Regions from separate parts of the Leuconostoc suionicum genome, predicted to be linked through region 1. Evidence: riboswitches for the same ligand, from Rfam matches in the RefSeq annotation. Region 1 holds a riboswitch; the other holds the start of a gene.

Region 1 (7,530 bases):
TATCATAAATAACATGTAAAAAGATGAAAACTATTGTTGCATTTTCATATTTCCGTGTCTATAATATATCCATAGATAAAAAATATACACGAAAGAGTGCGAAATATGAGGAAGTTTTTTGAGAATTCAGAATGGACCCGTGTTCGAAAAATTAGGGGGTTACCATTATTATTGGTTGGTATTACACTCATTCCGAGTTTATACGCAGTCATTTTTTTGTCGTCACTTTGGGATACTTATGGTAGAGTGGATCATCTTCCAGTTGCGATTGTTAATCAAGACAAGACCGCAGAGATTAATGGGAAATCACAGAATATAGGCGATGATTTAACGAAAAAATTGCTCGACAGCAAGCAATTAAAATTAACTGAGACTTCGGCTAAGAAAGCTAAAAAGGGACTTACATCTGGAAAGTATTACATGACTATCACGATACCTAAGACCTTTACGAAGAATTCAGGTACGTTGTTGAATGCTAAGCCAGTCAAGCCCGAGATTAAAGTTGCGCATAATACTGGGCAAGGATTCATTGCTGAAAAATTAACGGCTTCGGCTGCTGATAAAGTACAGGCAAATGTTTCAAAATCACTGCAAAGCGTTTATAATAAAACAATTTTAAATGCAACAGCTTCTTCGACAAAAGGTTTTCAATCAGGGTCTAAAGGTGCCACACAACTTGGGAGTGGGTTATCACAATTGCAAGATGGTACTAAAAAATTGCAAGATGGCACAACACAGCTCCAAACCGGTACTTCACAGTTGGCAACGGGCTTGTCACAGTATACAAATGGCGTGTCGTCTGCTAATACTGGTGCCCAACAGCTAACTTCAGGTGCTCAACAACTTGCCACACAGCTCCAAAAGGTTTCTGACGAGATTAATACAAAGCAAAGTGCCAACGCGGCTGATTTAAAACAGCTTGATACAGGATTGACGCAACTCACACAGGGCTTACAAAAACTAAGTAAGGTTGAGTCACCAACGGTAACTGTTGATTCGACAAAGCTTAACGAAGCGTCCGAAAAGCTGTCAGCTGGATTAACTGGTGCTGGGAAGGATGCAGCTGCTTTTAAGGCATTAGCTCAAGATGCTGATTTCCAAAAATTTTTACAAGAAAATCCTACGGTTGCTGCTAAATATCAAGCGGCATTAAGTGATTTAGGTGAAAATGTGCAATCAAGTGCTACAGCAGCCACTACAATTCAGAGTCAATTGACCACATTAAAGGCTATGCTGCCACAATTACAAGCATTGCAGGCAGAAATTCCAGAATTACAGAAGCTCGGTCAACAAGGATCTGTTGCTACTCAAGGTGCGCAAACAGCCATTAAAACACTAAATGATAGTTTAACTACTGTCAGCCAAGGAATAGCTAACCAAGCAGTACCGGGCGCCCAACAGCTAGCGCAAGGGTCATCACAATTAACCACAGGGCTTGGACAGTTAGCTGCCAAAAACGATACGCTTAATAGTAGTGTTTCGCAATTAAATGATGGTACGACACAGTTACTTACTGGTGAAAATCAAGCTAGTGCGGCTTTACAGCAGGCAGGCACTGGCGCAACCACTTTAGCGAATAAATTAGCTGATGGTGCTGTGAAATTGTCAGCTATACACAATAAGAAATCAAATGTGGTAGCATTATCACAGCCAGTCAAGCAAAAATCATCTAATTTATCAAAGGTTCCTAACAACGGAACTGGAATGGCGCCATATATGATGTCTGTTGGTCTATTTGTTGGTATGATCACATTTACGACCATATTTGATTTCATGACGGTTTCTAAAAAGCCAAAAAATGGTTTCACATGGTGGGCTAACAAGCAGTTAATTAATGCGCCGGTCTTTATTGGACAAGCACTGATTATGACTGGTTTACTCTTCTTAGTGGATGGCATGGAGGCGCAGCGGCCAGCGATGACATTTGTTGTAGCCTTAGCAGCATCCTTTGGGTTCAACCAGTTTGTTGTCTTGTTTAATGTGCTAATTGGTAAACTAGGGTCAGGAATTATGCTGGTTTTGATGGTATTACAACTGAGTGCTAGTGCGGGATCTTATCCGATCGAGTTGTCAAACAGCTTTTTTGAGGCGATTCATCCATGGATGCCAATGAGTTACTCTGTCCATGCCTTCCGCGAAACAATTTCTATAGGTGGTAGTGTTGCATCAGACTTAACTGTATTGTTATCATTAGGGGTGATATCAATGGTACTAACATGGTTTGTGTACCAAATGAAATTAAACCATAATCAGTTAACTTTTAAGCATTAATTTAAAAGCAGTCGGCAGACTGCGTACATAAAGAAATGAAGTTGGAAAAATAAATGAAAATGTCTAGTGCAGTTGAACAAAGTTTGGTCGTCTTGGTTATGTTAGCTTTACAAAAAGATGGCTTACCTGTTAAAAGTCATGTTTTAAGTGAGCATTTAGAAGTCTCTGAATCATACTTAAAAAAAACAATGCGTAAATTAGTTGTTGCAAATTTAGTAAAAGCGATTGCTAGTAAGGAAGGTGGTTTTAAGTTGGCTCGTAAAACCAATGATATTACGCTATTGGATGTTTATGAGGCGATTGAAGGAGAAGATAGCTTTATTCATTCTACCCAATTGGCAGATCGCGTATTTCCTGCCAAAACTGCTGTTGCTGAAGGAACAAAAGAAGTTCTATCTATTGTCTATGAAGCAGAAAAAGATTTTAAGAAACGGTTAAAACGTACATCAATTGCTGATTTATTATTGTTTGCCAAAGAAGGCGAAGAAATTGTTGATTGGCGTGAAGTCACACATATTGACTAAAAAACAGTTTATTAATGCTAACCAGGCATTAATAAACTGTTTTTATATTGTGAAGTACTATATTTTATGCAACCGGTAGCGCCTCTTGTAAACTGAATTCAAAATCATCTGGAACAAGCATTCCGACATCTTTTAAAATAACATTTCCAGAAAGATAACAACCATTTTGTTGCGTTAAGCCAACCTTTGTGAAGCCAAAAGTGACTGTAGTATGAGCTTTCAGAGCAGCGCCACGTACCTCTCCCGTTGTTGCATCAATACCAGTGGGAACATCAACAGCAATAACAGGTTTATCAATGTGGTTGGCCGCTTTAATCATTTTTTGTAAGCCTTCAGGTAGAACGTTGTTCAATCCAACCCCAAATATCGCATCAATAATTAATGTTGCCTCATTAAAGTCGCTTTTTTCAGAACGAACTAAGCCATGCTTTTCGATGATTGCCAGTTGCCGTTTCACACTGTCTTTCGCACGGCTAACGTTTCCGACAAATTGTAATGAGACATTTACGCCTTGAGCGTACAAGAGACGAGCGATTGCTACGCCGTCAGCACCATTATTACCAAGACCAGCTAGTACCAAGACATGACTTAAATCGAATCTACCAGCACCGATGACATCAAGTACTGCCATTGCGGCCCGTTCAATTAATACATCCTGTGGCATACCAATAGTCTCAATCGTGTAATTATCTATTTGCTGCATTTCTGAAGCTGTAACAAGTCGCGTCATAGTTCCCATCATTTCATAAGTTATTAAACTTATTATACGGTGATTTAGCAGTCTTATCAATCAAACAAGCGTAAAAATATTGAATTTGACAAATAAAAAAAATTAGAATACAATAATAACAATTTAAGAATCATAGAGGTTGCTGCTGACATTAGTCGCTTGCGGAGTGCTTACAGGCACAATGAAACAGGTTAAAGGGGATGTAGCCGAAGCGTTGGTGCTGTGACACCAAGTAGCTGGGCCAATCGGTGAAAAATCGTTGGACTGTCGCGTAAGCGGGGTGCTATGTTATAGATTGCAATTAATTGGGATCCATGGCTGCTACTTGTGCGCTGTGGATTTTTTAATAGAGGAGGTATGCATTCATAGATATCTGTGAATGGGCTAACATATGGTAGAGGCAATAACACGTCCAACACGTCTTGAAGTTTCAAAGAGCGCTGTTGAACATAATATAATGACCGTTAAAAATGTATCGGGTGCAGACAAAGTTTTTTTGACCGTTAAGTCAAATGCCTATGGATTTGGTTTGATTCCTATGGCTCAAGCTGCTGTGGCAGGAGGTATTTATGGCTTAGGCGTAGCTGTTCTTGATGAAGCTATTGCACTACGACACGAGCGCATCACTGCACCAATTTTAATTTTAGGTATTTCACAGGTAAAGTATGTTGAACTAATGGCTGTCCAGCATATTATGGCAACTGTTGTTTCATTGGACTGGCTAGAGAAAGCAGAACAGCAGTTAACTGGTGAACAACGATTACCTATTACACTAGGTATCGATACTGGCATGGGCAGAATCGGGTTTAGAGATCGTGACACTTTAGCGAAAGCGATACAGTTTGTTTTGGATCATGCTGATAAGTTTGAATATGTTGGACTATCGACGCACTTTGCCGAATCTGATTCATCAGATACCCGGTACTTCCAAAAGCAATTAACACGTTGGCATCAATTGACGGATGACTTGCCAAAACCGAAGTACTATCATGTTGCTAATTCGGGGGCTGCAATGTATCACGCAGAAGAAGTTCCCCATGAGGTTGTCCGCGTAGGAACGGTGGTTTATGGAATTGAGCCCTCTCGTGGTGAACTAGCGGATGGACGCAACCTGAAACCCGTCATGGCCCTTCGTAGTGAGGTGAATTTTGTTAAACGCTTACCTGCTGGTGAAGGCATTAGTTATTCACATAAATACACGACAACTCAAAACGAGTGGATAGGCACTGTTCCTATCGGTTATGGGGATGGTTGGCTACGCAAATTAATGGGGTTCAGGGTTATTATTGACGGTCAATACGCCCCTATTGTAGGGCAAGTAGCAATGGATCAGTTAATGATACGTTTGCCTCGTGAATACCCAGAAGGTACAACGGTAACCTTTATTGGTCAAGATGGAGACTTAGAGAACACGATAGAGGACGTTGCACAGTTTGCAGGTTTGGCACCGTGGGAAATTACAACAGGACTACAAGATAGAATACATCGTATTTTAGTAGATTAGGAGAAGATAATGACTAGAGAATATAGTGTTGCCATCCTTGGCGCAACAGGTGCTGTGGGCACACGACTTATTGAACAATTAGAGCAATCAACGATTCCTGTGAAGAATATAAAATTGCTTGCTTCCTCACGTTCAGCAGGTAAGACACTGCAATTTAAGGGTACAGACGTGGTTGTTGAGGAAGCAACTCCAGAAAGTTTTGATGGGGTTGACTTAGTTTTGGCTAGCGGTGGTGGTTCAGTTTCAGCTCGATTTGCACCCGAAGCTGTGAAACGAGGCGCTGTGGTTGTTGATAATTCAAGCCAATGGCGAATGAATGATGATGTCCCGTTAATTGTTCCTGAAGTTAATGAAGCAGATTTGAAACAACACCAAGGAATTATTGCCAACCCTAACTGTTCAACGATTCAAATGGTTGTTGCTCTAGCGCCCATTAAAGCCAAATATGGTTTGACACGTGTTATCGTTTCAACCTATCAAGCTGCTTCTGGTGCGGGACAATCTGCATGGCAAGAGCTAGTTTCAGAAACCGATGCCCACAATGCGGGTAAAGAAATGCATGCTGAGATTTTGCCGGTTAAAAGTGCTAAACATCATTATCCCCTAGCTTATAATTTGCTGCCACAAATAGATGTTTTCGAAGAAGACGGTTACACTCATGAAGAATGGAAGATGATTCATGAGACTAAAAAAATTATGTTCGGTGATAAAAATTCTAAAGCAGTCAAAGTGACAGCAACTGCGGTCCGTGTACCTGTTCCTATTGGTCATGGCGAGACCGTTTATTTTGAAACGGATGCCGGCTCGGGAGCAACAGCCGCTGATCTTCAAGCGATTCTGAGTGAGGCTCCAGGTGTTGTTTTGGAAGACAATCCAAAGGAACAGTTGTACCCACAACCAATTAATGCCGAAGGAAAACGCGAAACATTCGTCGGCCGTGTGCGTCCCGATTTGGAAAATGATGATAGTTTCCATATGTGGGTTGTCTCAGATAACTTGCTTAAGGGTGCTGCTTGGAATACAGTGCAAATTGCAGAACGTCTTGTTGACTTAGACTTAGTTAGAGTCCCAGAAGGCGCAGCAAATAAGTTTATCACAGCATAAATTGTTTTAAGAGCGTTCAGCGCTCTTTTTATATCTCCAAAAGCGATGGCACAACTGTGTGTAAAAGTAACGTGTTACAATAGCTTTATGATAGCAATTCTAACAATTTTAACTTTAGCCATAAGTATTTTTTCTTGGCTACTTTGGCATCAAATCAGGATCAACCTAGCAAGTTTACGACTAGGATTTTATGTGTTAATCATTGTGATTTTTTTATTCATTGGTCTGCAGGTGATTCAGTTTCCAAGTATATCCGTTGTTCATATAATTAATGAAGCTAAGATGTTCGTTAAGTGGGGTAATATTGCGGGTCTATTTTTGGTGATTACACTAGCCTATCACAGTTTTCAAAGTTGGCGTAAATGGCAACACAGCCTAAATCAGTTAGTTTTCCCGCTAGTGTTGCTTGTGTATGCTATTGCTGATATTGGCATTTGGCTTCTGAATGATGGGTTTTCAATATCTTTAAACCCTATTCTTGTTGTTATCCCCTGGTTGTCAATATACGTTCTATGGCAATTTTTACAGTTTAGTATCAGTAGTATGTTGTATGGATTGGTGGTTAAACGACCAATCGATGGTCCGATTGTTGTCTTAGGCGGTGGGTTAGTTGATGGACAATACGTTGGTCGCATTGTTGGTAATCGTATTCAGGCAGCTGTTAAAGATGCAATCAAAATGTCAGAGTATCCAACAATCATTTTTTCGGGTGGTCAAGGGAAAGATGAATTAATTTCTGAGGCAGAAGCAATGAGAAACTTTGCTGTAAAAAGACTAAATGTTCCCTATGAGAAGACAATATTAGAAGACCGTTCTAAAAATACATATGAAAATTTGAGGAATAGTGCTGAATTAACTAACAGTTCATTCACATTTTATACAAGCGAGTATCATGTTTTTCGTGGTGTTTTACTCGCAAAAAAACAAGGAATTAATGCGCAAGGTCGAGGAGGTTACACGCAGTTTCCGTACCGTGGCATAGCGTTTTTGCGAGAGTTTGCTGGTGTGATGAACCTAAATCCAAAACAGCACATTATATATGGTGCTGTGTGGTTTGTTAGCAGTACGATAGTAGTTTTAATTAATTTTATATGAATAAAATATAAAAAATCTTTTTAAATATGGTATATTATTTAGATAGCTTTAATGAATTGTGGAGATTTATACTGTCTGGGAGAATCTTATGACTATTTTTGGAAAATTAATGTGGTTCTTTAAGGAGCACAAACGACTATATATGTTGGGGCTCACTTTTTTGTTTCTGACAGAAATATCACAAATGGTGTCCCCGGCGTTAATCGGTCGTTTCACTGATGTGATAGTGTCCCGACAAATGACGATGCATCAGCTATTTTTCTATGCTGGTAGTATTTTGCTTTTTTCTGTGTTGATGTACA
Region 2 (7,530 bases), 760 kb from region 1:
TCTCAATGCGTCAATTAACGCAGTCTTTTGTTGCGTCTTCGAATCAATCTCCTTAATGACTTTTGCAGGAACACCCGCAACTACTGTATTCGCTGGTACATCCTTTGTGACGATTGCTCCAGCCGCAACTACTGCGCCATCACCGACCTGTACGCCTTCAATAACAACGGCATTGGCGCCAACTAGAACGTTATTACCAATGCGAACAGGTTGAGCAGATGCTGGCTCAATCACACCAGCTAATACCGCGCCAGCACCAATATGAGAATTTTCACCAACGATGGCACGACCACCAAGTACGGCACCCATATCAATCATTGTGTTAGCACCAATCTCTGCACCGATATTAATCACTGCGCCCAACATAATCACAGCATTGTCACCAATTTCAACTTGATCGCGAATAATGGCGCCTGGTTCAATTCGAGCATTAACTTCTTTTTTATCAAGTAAAGGAACGGCTGAATTACGTGAATCATTTTCAATAAACACATCCTCTGATGGTAGGTTCTTAATTAACGATTCAATTTCAGACCAGTCGCCAATTAATTGTCCAAATGACTCATTTCCAAATTGTTGCACAGTATCTGGAACGTTAGTTGCCAATGTACCTTTATATGTAACCTTTACTGGGGTAATTTTTTTTGCATTTGCAATGAAGTTAATTAATTTTTGTGCTTCGTTTTCAGCCATGTTATTTATCTCCTAGAGTATAATCCTGATCTAAACTGATCATATGTTCAAAAGTTTCACGTTCAACAACGACTTGATGTTGACCATTTTCCACGAAGACAACGGCCGGTCGTGGATTTCGGTTATAATTTGAAGCCATTGCGTAACCGTACGCGCCTGTTGCAAGTACAGATAAAATATCACCCGGCTTTGTCGCCGGCAATTCTTCCTGCCAAACCAATACATCACCAGACTCACAATATTTACCAGCAATTCGCACAATCTCTTCACTTTTAGCATTTGGTTGATTGGCTAAAACCGCTTCGTAATTTGCCTGATAAAGTGCTGGACGAATGTTATCTCCCATACCACCATCTACAGCCAAGTAATTTCTAATCCCTGGAATATCCTTACGCGATCCAACTGTATATAGGGTTTGTCCGGCTGGCCCGACAATCGAACGACCAGGTTCAATCCATATTTCTGGCATTGCCCAATTGTACTGTGTAGCCTTTTCTTTCAAAACACGGATAATAGCATCAGCAAAATCGCTTTCTGGCAAAGGTTGATCCTCATCGGTATAACGAATACCAAATCCACCGCCAGTATTAATGACTTCTGGTTGCCATCCCCATGAGTAAGCAGTGTCTGCTAATAGTGCTGCATTTTTCTCAAATCCAGTCACATCAAATATTTGAGATCCAATATGCGCATGTAAGCCACGCAAATGAAGATGGTTATCTTTTATTGCAATATCATAGGCCTGTTTCGCTTGGCCCGTTTGTAAATCAAAGCCGAATTTACTATCTTGTTGACCAGTACTAATAAATTCATGAGTATGAGCTGAAATTCCTGGTGAAATACGTAGTAAAATATCTTGAATAACATTTTTTTCCGCCGTAATTTCTGACAGTAGTTGTAACTCAAGAAAATTATCAACAATAATTGTTCCCACACCATTTTCAACGGCCATCACGAGTTCATCATAACTCTTATTATTACCATTAAAACTAAGATGCTGAGTTGGAAAATCAGCTTTAATTGCTGTGTATAATTCCCCACCAGACACGACATCAGCGTGAATATTTTCTTGAGCTGCCACTTGATATATTGCTTTAGTAGCAAAAGCTTTGCCAGCATAACTTACTACATATGGGACGTTTTCTTGTTCAAAGATGCGCTTGAACGCCCTCATTGTCTTACGAATAAGTGTTACATCATAAACTGCTAACGGCGTGCCATATGTCTTTGCCAGTTCGATTGTATCAACACCATCAACCGTCAGATGTTGCTTTTCATTTGTTGGATACGTCATCATTTCCCCTTAAATTACACAAAAAAACCCTTTGATAGGTTCGCAAAACGGACTTATCAAAGGGCATTGTTAGCATTTTTGACAGTTTCCATAGCTCACCGCATCTCTGCGACAGTCTAATAGCTCTTAACTATTAGCCCAATCAAGGTTATTTGTAGACAACCTTGATTTCGGCGATATCCCCTAAGCTTACCATCAATTGCTACAGCAACTCCGGTAAGTGTATTGTCAATCGCGACCTCTATGTGAAATAATTTTTATTCTGTCACTATTATGACTGAATCACTAATGAATGTCAAGGTGTTTCCGTCTAATTCTTTGCTAGCAATCATGTGTTTTTAAAAAGACGTTAATAATTTGTTCATTCGCGGTGCATAAATATCGCCAAAGCGTGTAAAGTGCATCAGTATGTAATAGAACTCATACCATCTTTCACGTTTTTGCCAGCCAACGTCCAATGGCCATTCTTGCATATATTGATCATAAAATGACGGGCTAAAGCCGGCAAACACTCTTGAAATCGCCAAATCATATTCTCGATCACCATAGAACACGTTAGGATCAATAAATACAGGTTTACCTTGATCGTTAAACATAAAGTTTCCTGCCCAAAAATCACCATGCAATAATGATGGTTGAACTGTTTGCGCGTGATTATCATTTAATATCGTTTCTCGTAAATTATTATAGTGATCACCACGTTGGGTCAGCCAAAAATTATTTTTTTTCGCTTGTGCCATTAGCGGATCCAAGCGTTGTTTCACAAAAAATTCAGCCCAAGAAGATTGCCAAGTATTATTTTTAGGCACAAAATCTACTAAATTATCACTATCAAATCCAAACTTTGGTGCTGTAACTTGGTGAATTTTAACCAGAGACTTTGCTAATTCTTGTTGTGACCCATTTCCTTGATTAATCCACGACAATATTAAGTAGGCGTGTCCTTGTAACTGTCCCTGTGCTAAAATGGCAGGCACCGTCACCACCTCCCCCAAAGCCTTTAAACCAGCAACCTCATGATCAAAGAAACTTGCTTGAGCATTTTGTTGAATCTTTAAAAAATAGCGCTGTTTGTTCGAATAGATTGAAAACGCCTCGTTAATGTCGCCACCACGTACCTTTTCTAAGTCGTGTGGTTTTTCAAGTCCCAAACGAGTAACAAAATCGTTACCTAAGTCCATATTAGCCTCCAAAATTTATTATCGGAACAAAAAAACACAATTTTCATTACGAAAACTGTGTTTTTGACAAAATAATACCCTTATTATCGACAAATTTATTCAATTGTCTCGCAAGTATTACCATTTAATTGTAGTGTATCATAATATTATACAAACGTCACTACTTTGTGTACTTCTCTATCATTAGCTGATGACCGGCAAATCGGACGCAATTAAATCGTTAGTTACATCCACAAATTTTTCATCGCTCAAACGTAATAACCGCCAATCGTATTCCTTATCATTATCAAATTCATCAATATATGGTTCAAACTCACCTTCAGTTTGTAAAATAAGATAGCCTGCAAAAGCATCCGAAAATTCGTTTTCACTTTTAACAACACGCACCAATTGATTATTAGAAAAAAATCCGACGGCTAACTGATCATTGTTCCACTGCCCTTCAAAGGCCCACTTTAAAGTAATCCAATCTGAAAGTGTTATTCCTAGATTCAATAGATAATCCACAGATAAACGAATGTGGATTGGATGCTTACTGGATTGAGAGTCGATTCCTTGAGCATCCAATTGAGAAGAGAAGATACCACTTAATGCCTCAAAATCACTCACACTAGGTACTTTTTCTTCGTTTTGCCATGCTTCAACAGTTTCAACTTCAACATCTAGTGCTTCAGCAATCTCTAATGTTGAAATTTTAGTTAATTCTTGTAGTTTTTTTAAGTTATTCATAGTTATAATTATACAGAAAAACCGCCATGAATGGCGGTTATTTCGACATCATTTTTTTCTGTTTTTTTGCAATCATCGCTGAACGAACGACACCAATGATCGTTGGCATTAATGTTACCAACGCAATACCCAAAATAATTACAGAAAAATGTGCTTTAACAAATGGAATATTTCCGAACATATAACCAGCACCGGTTGCAATTAAGCTCCAAGAGAACGCAGCAATCAAACTATTACGTAAGAAATGCTTGTATGAAAATTGGCTGATGCCAGCCACAAACGGTACAAATGTGCGGACAATTGGCATATATCGCCCAATGATTATTGCCGCAGCACCACGCTTTTCAAAGAAAGCCTCAGCTTCTTTGATATGTTGTTCTTTAATGAAACGGCCAAAGAAACGGTGATGCAAAATTTTATAACCACCTGTACGACCAATCCAAAAATTGACTGAGTCACCAATAACAGCTGCTAAGAAGAATACAATCATAAATACCCAATGATTAAGTCCGGCATTTAGCCCAGCAGGCGTAGCAGCAACAGCTCCTGCAGCAAACAACAGTGAATCTCCAGGTAGAAACGGCATAATCACACTACCGGTTTCAATGAAAATTACCGCAAATAAAATCAAATACGTCCATAAACCGAACGCCTGCACAAGATTACCAATATGGACATCAATGTGCAAAATAAAATCAATTAGAAATGACATAAAATTCCCCTAAAGTACGAATAGTAATATTTTACCACACATGTAAGCCTGTCATATTAAAATATAACTTTTCATATCTATTGCGATTCTAACTGCCTTCTAACCAGAAAAATTACAGTAACTTACTTATTTAACGCCTGTTTTGGTTGTCTCATTGAAATATAGCCAAACACGACCATCCAAATAGTAGCACCAATTGCTGGTAGACGAGATTCTGGATTAAAGAAGAGCGTAACAAATACAAAACTGAAAAACAGAATTGCCAATGGCACTAATGTTTTAGGAGCTATGACAAGAAACCCATCAGGCATGTAACTATCTGATTTACGATATTTCATATATGCCATCAAAATCAACACATAAATCATTAAAAATAAATCAGTTGAAGCACTTGTTACAAAACTGAATGCGTTTGTAATTGAAGGTATAACTGAAATCAATGCAGAGAAAGCAACCATCACTGATGTTAACAATACAGCATTGATTGGTAATTGAGTTTTAGATATTTTTCTAAATGGTTGTAAAAATTTAGCCTTTGACTGAAATGATAGTGCGTAAAAATTACGACTTGCACTAAACAAAACTGAATTCAAGGCTGATGCAGCACTCGTCAATACAACAAAATTAATTAATGCAGCGGCCCACTTAACACCTGCTAGTTCAAATACCATAACAAATGGGCTTTGATTTGCAGGGATTTTTTGCCATGGATAAATTGTCATAATAATAAACAATGCACCAAGATAAAAGAATAAAATTCGCCAAGGTATTTGATTAATTGCTTTAGGCAATACTGAACGTGGATTTTCTGTTTCTGCTGTTGTCATTCCGATAAATTCCATACCGACAAAGGCAAACATAACCATTTGAAAGGCATTAATAAAATTACCAACACCATTAGGGAAAAATTCAAAATGATTCCAAACATTACTAAATGCAACTGTTCCTACCGGTGTTTTAAATCCTGTTACAGCCATAATAATTCCGGTAACAATCAAAGCTAAAATTGCAACGATTTTAATCATAGCAAACCAAAACTCAGTTTCACCATAAAGAGCTACGGCAATCAGATTTACGCATGTCAATAAAATTAACATCACTATCTGGATTAACCAACTTGGGAGGCTTGGCAGCCAAAATTGGATATACTTTGCGACAGCGGTTAGTTCAGCCATTCCCATAAATACGACTGTTAACCAGTACGACCATCGGGCAAAGAACCCTGCACGATTGCCCAGAAACTTAGTAATGAATGTGATAAATGTATGTTGACTCGGATCAGCATAAAGTAGTTCACCTATAGCACGCATTACAACAAACATAAACATTCCAATAACTAAATAAACCAATAGAATGGATGGTCCGGCATAATGGATTGAGTTACCAGCTCCCATAAATAGACCAGTACCAATCGTACCCCCAATGGCTATTAACTGAACGTGTCGATTTTGTAAACCTCGTTTTGGGAGATTACTGTCGCCTTTTGAATCGGACATAATATTAAAAATTTTCCTTTCCTACTGCAAAGCACCCTTCGATAGTCTCCGGGTGCTTTGCTTTGTACAAATATACCTACAAATGGTATAGTATGATTTCTTTTAACAAGCTATTTTTATTTTGCTGGTTCGGATTCACGTGAATAATTGGCAACATCAGACAAAATCAAGTTTTGGAACTCATTAAATGACATTGTAACTGTTTTTGCTTCACCATATTTACGAACTGTAACTGTATCAGTATCCACTTCTGAATCACCAAGAACCAAAGTATATGGTATCTTATTCGTCTGCGCTTCACGTATGAGATATCCCATTTTAGCATCTTTAGTTTCAACATTAGCACGCAAACCAGCATCCTGCAATTTTTGTTGGACAGTCTTTGCATAATCTCCGTGAGCACCCAAATTAACAGGAATAATCTGGACTTGTAAAGGAGACAACCATGTTGGGAATGCACCCTTGTACATCTCAATTAAGTAGGCTGTGAAACGTTCCATCGTACCAACAATACCACGATGCAACATCACTGGACGATGATTATCCAGACCATCACGACCAATATATTTCAAGTCAAATCGTTCTGGCAACAAAAAGTCTAATTGAATCGTAGATAATGTTTCTTCATTACCTAAGGCTGTCTTTGTTTGAACGTCTAACTTTGGACCATAAAAGGCAGCTTCACCTTCAGCCTCGAAATAATCAAGACCAAGATCATCCATTGCTGTTTTCAATTGCTTTTGTGACTTTTCCCACATTTCATCATCATCAAAATACTTTTCTGTATTTTTGGGATCACGATAAGACAAACGGAAACGATAATCCTTAATGTTGAAGTCACGATAAACGCCCATCATCATTGTCAAGATAGACTTAAACTCTTCTTCTAACTTTTCTGGTTCAACGAACGTATGACCATCATTCAACGTCATCTCACGAACACGTGATAACCCTGTCAAAGCACCAGACTTTTCATAACGATGCATCATTCCCAATTCAGCAATACGCATTGGTAATTCACGGTATGAACGTGGCTTATGATTAAATACCATGATATGTGATGGACAATTCATTGGACGCAATTCCAAGAATTCGCCATCTCCCATATCCATTGGTGGGAACATATCTTCACGATAATGATCCCAGTGACCAGATGTCTTATATAAGTTCAAATTAGACAATACTGGTGTATAAACGTGCTGGTAGCCATTTGACAGCTCTTTATCTGTAATATATCTTTCAACTTGGCGACGAATTGTTGCACCATTTGGCAACCAAACTGGTAATCCTGAACCAACCTCCTGGCTAGTAAAGAATAAATCAAGATCACGTCCAATGACACGATGATCACGTTCCTTAGCTTCTTCACGACGAGCAATTTCTGCTTCAACGTCAGCTGCTTTCCAAAAGGCTGTTCCATATACT

What was found. A riboswitch is a leader RNA that binds a small molecule or an ion and turns the genes downstream of it on or off. The one in region 1 is predicted to bind lysine.
Region 2: it holds a riboswitch for lysine, as region 1 does, so the genes downstream of both, lysA (diaminopimelate decarboxylase) here and alr (alanine racemase) in region 1, are expected to answer to the same signal.

The regions. Positions count from the first base shown of each region.
Region 1 is NZ_CP015247.1:1,889,541-1,897,070, reverse strand. Features, by position in the region: gene rlmH (23S rRNA (pseudouridine(1915)-N(3))-methyltransferase RlmH) at 1-12, shown strand, start outside; gene A6B45_RS09510 (YhgE/Pip domain-containing protein) at 106-2,271, shown strand; gene A6B45_RS09505 (Rrf2 family transcriptional regulator) at 2,325-2,795, shown strand; gene A6B45_RS09500 (NAD(P)H-hydrate epimerase) at 2,860-3,525, opposite strand; lysine riboswitch at 3,651-3,819, shown strand; gene alr (alanine racemase) at 3,917-5,029, shown strand; gene A6B45_RS09490 (aspartate-semialdehyde dehydrogenase) at 5,039-6,133, shown strand; gene A6B45_RS09485 (YdcF family protein) at 6,221-7,228, shown strand; gene A6B45_RS09480 (ABC transporter ATP-binding protein) at 7,317-7,530, shown strand, end outside.
Region 2 is NZ_CP015247.1:622,233-629,762, reverse strand. Features, by position in the region: gene dapD (2,3,4,5-tetrahydropyridine-2,6-dicarboxylate N-acetyltransferase) at 1-693, opposite strand, end outside; gene lysA (diaminopimelate decarboxylase) at 695-1,987, opposite strand; lysine riboswitch at 2,071-2,239, opposite strand; gene A6B45_RS03275 (fructosamine kinase family protein) at 2,326-3,168, opposite strand; gene A6B45_RS03270 (transcriptional regulator) at 3,352-3,897, opposite strand; gene A6B45_RS03265 (VTT domain-containing protein) at 3,935-4,609, opposite strand; gene A6B45_RS03260 (amino acid permease) at 4,732-6,105, opposite strand; gene thrS (threonine--tRNA ligase) at 6,222-7,530, opposite strand, start outside.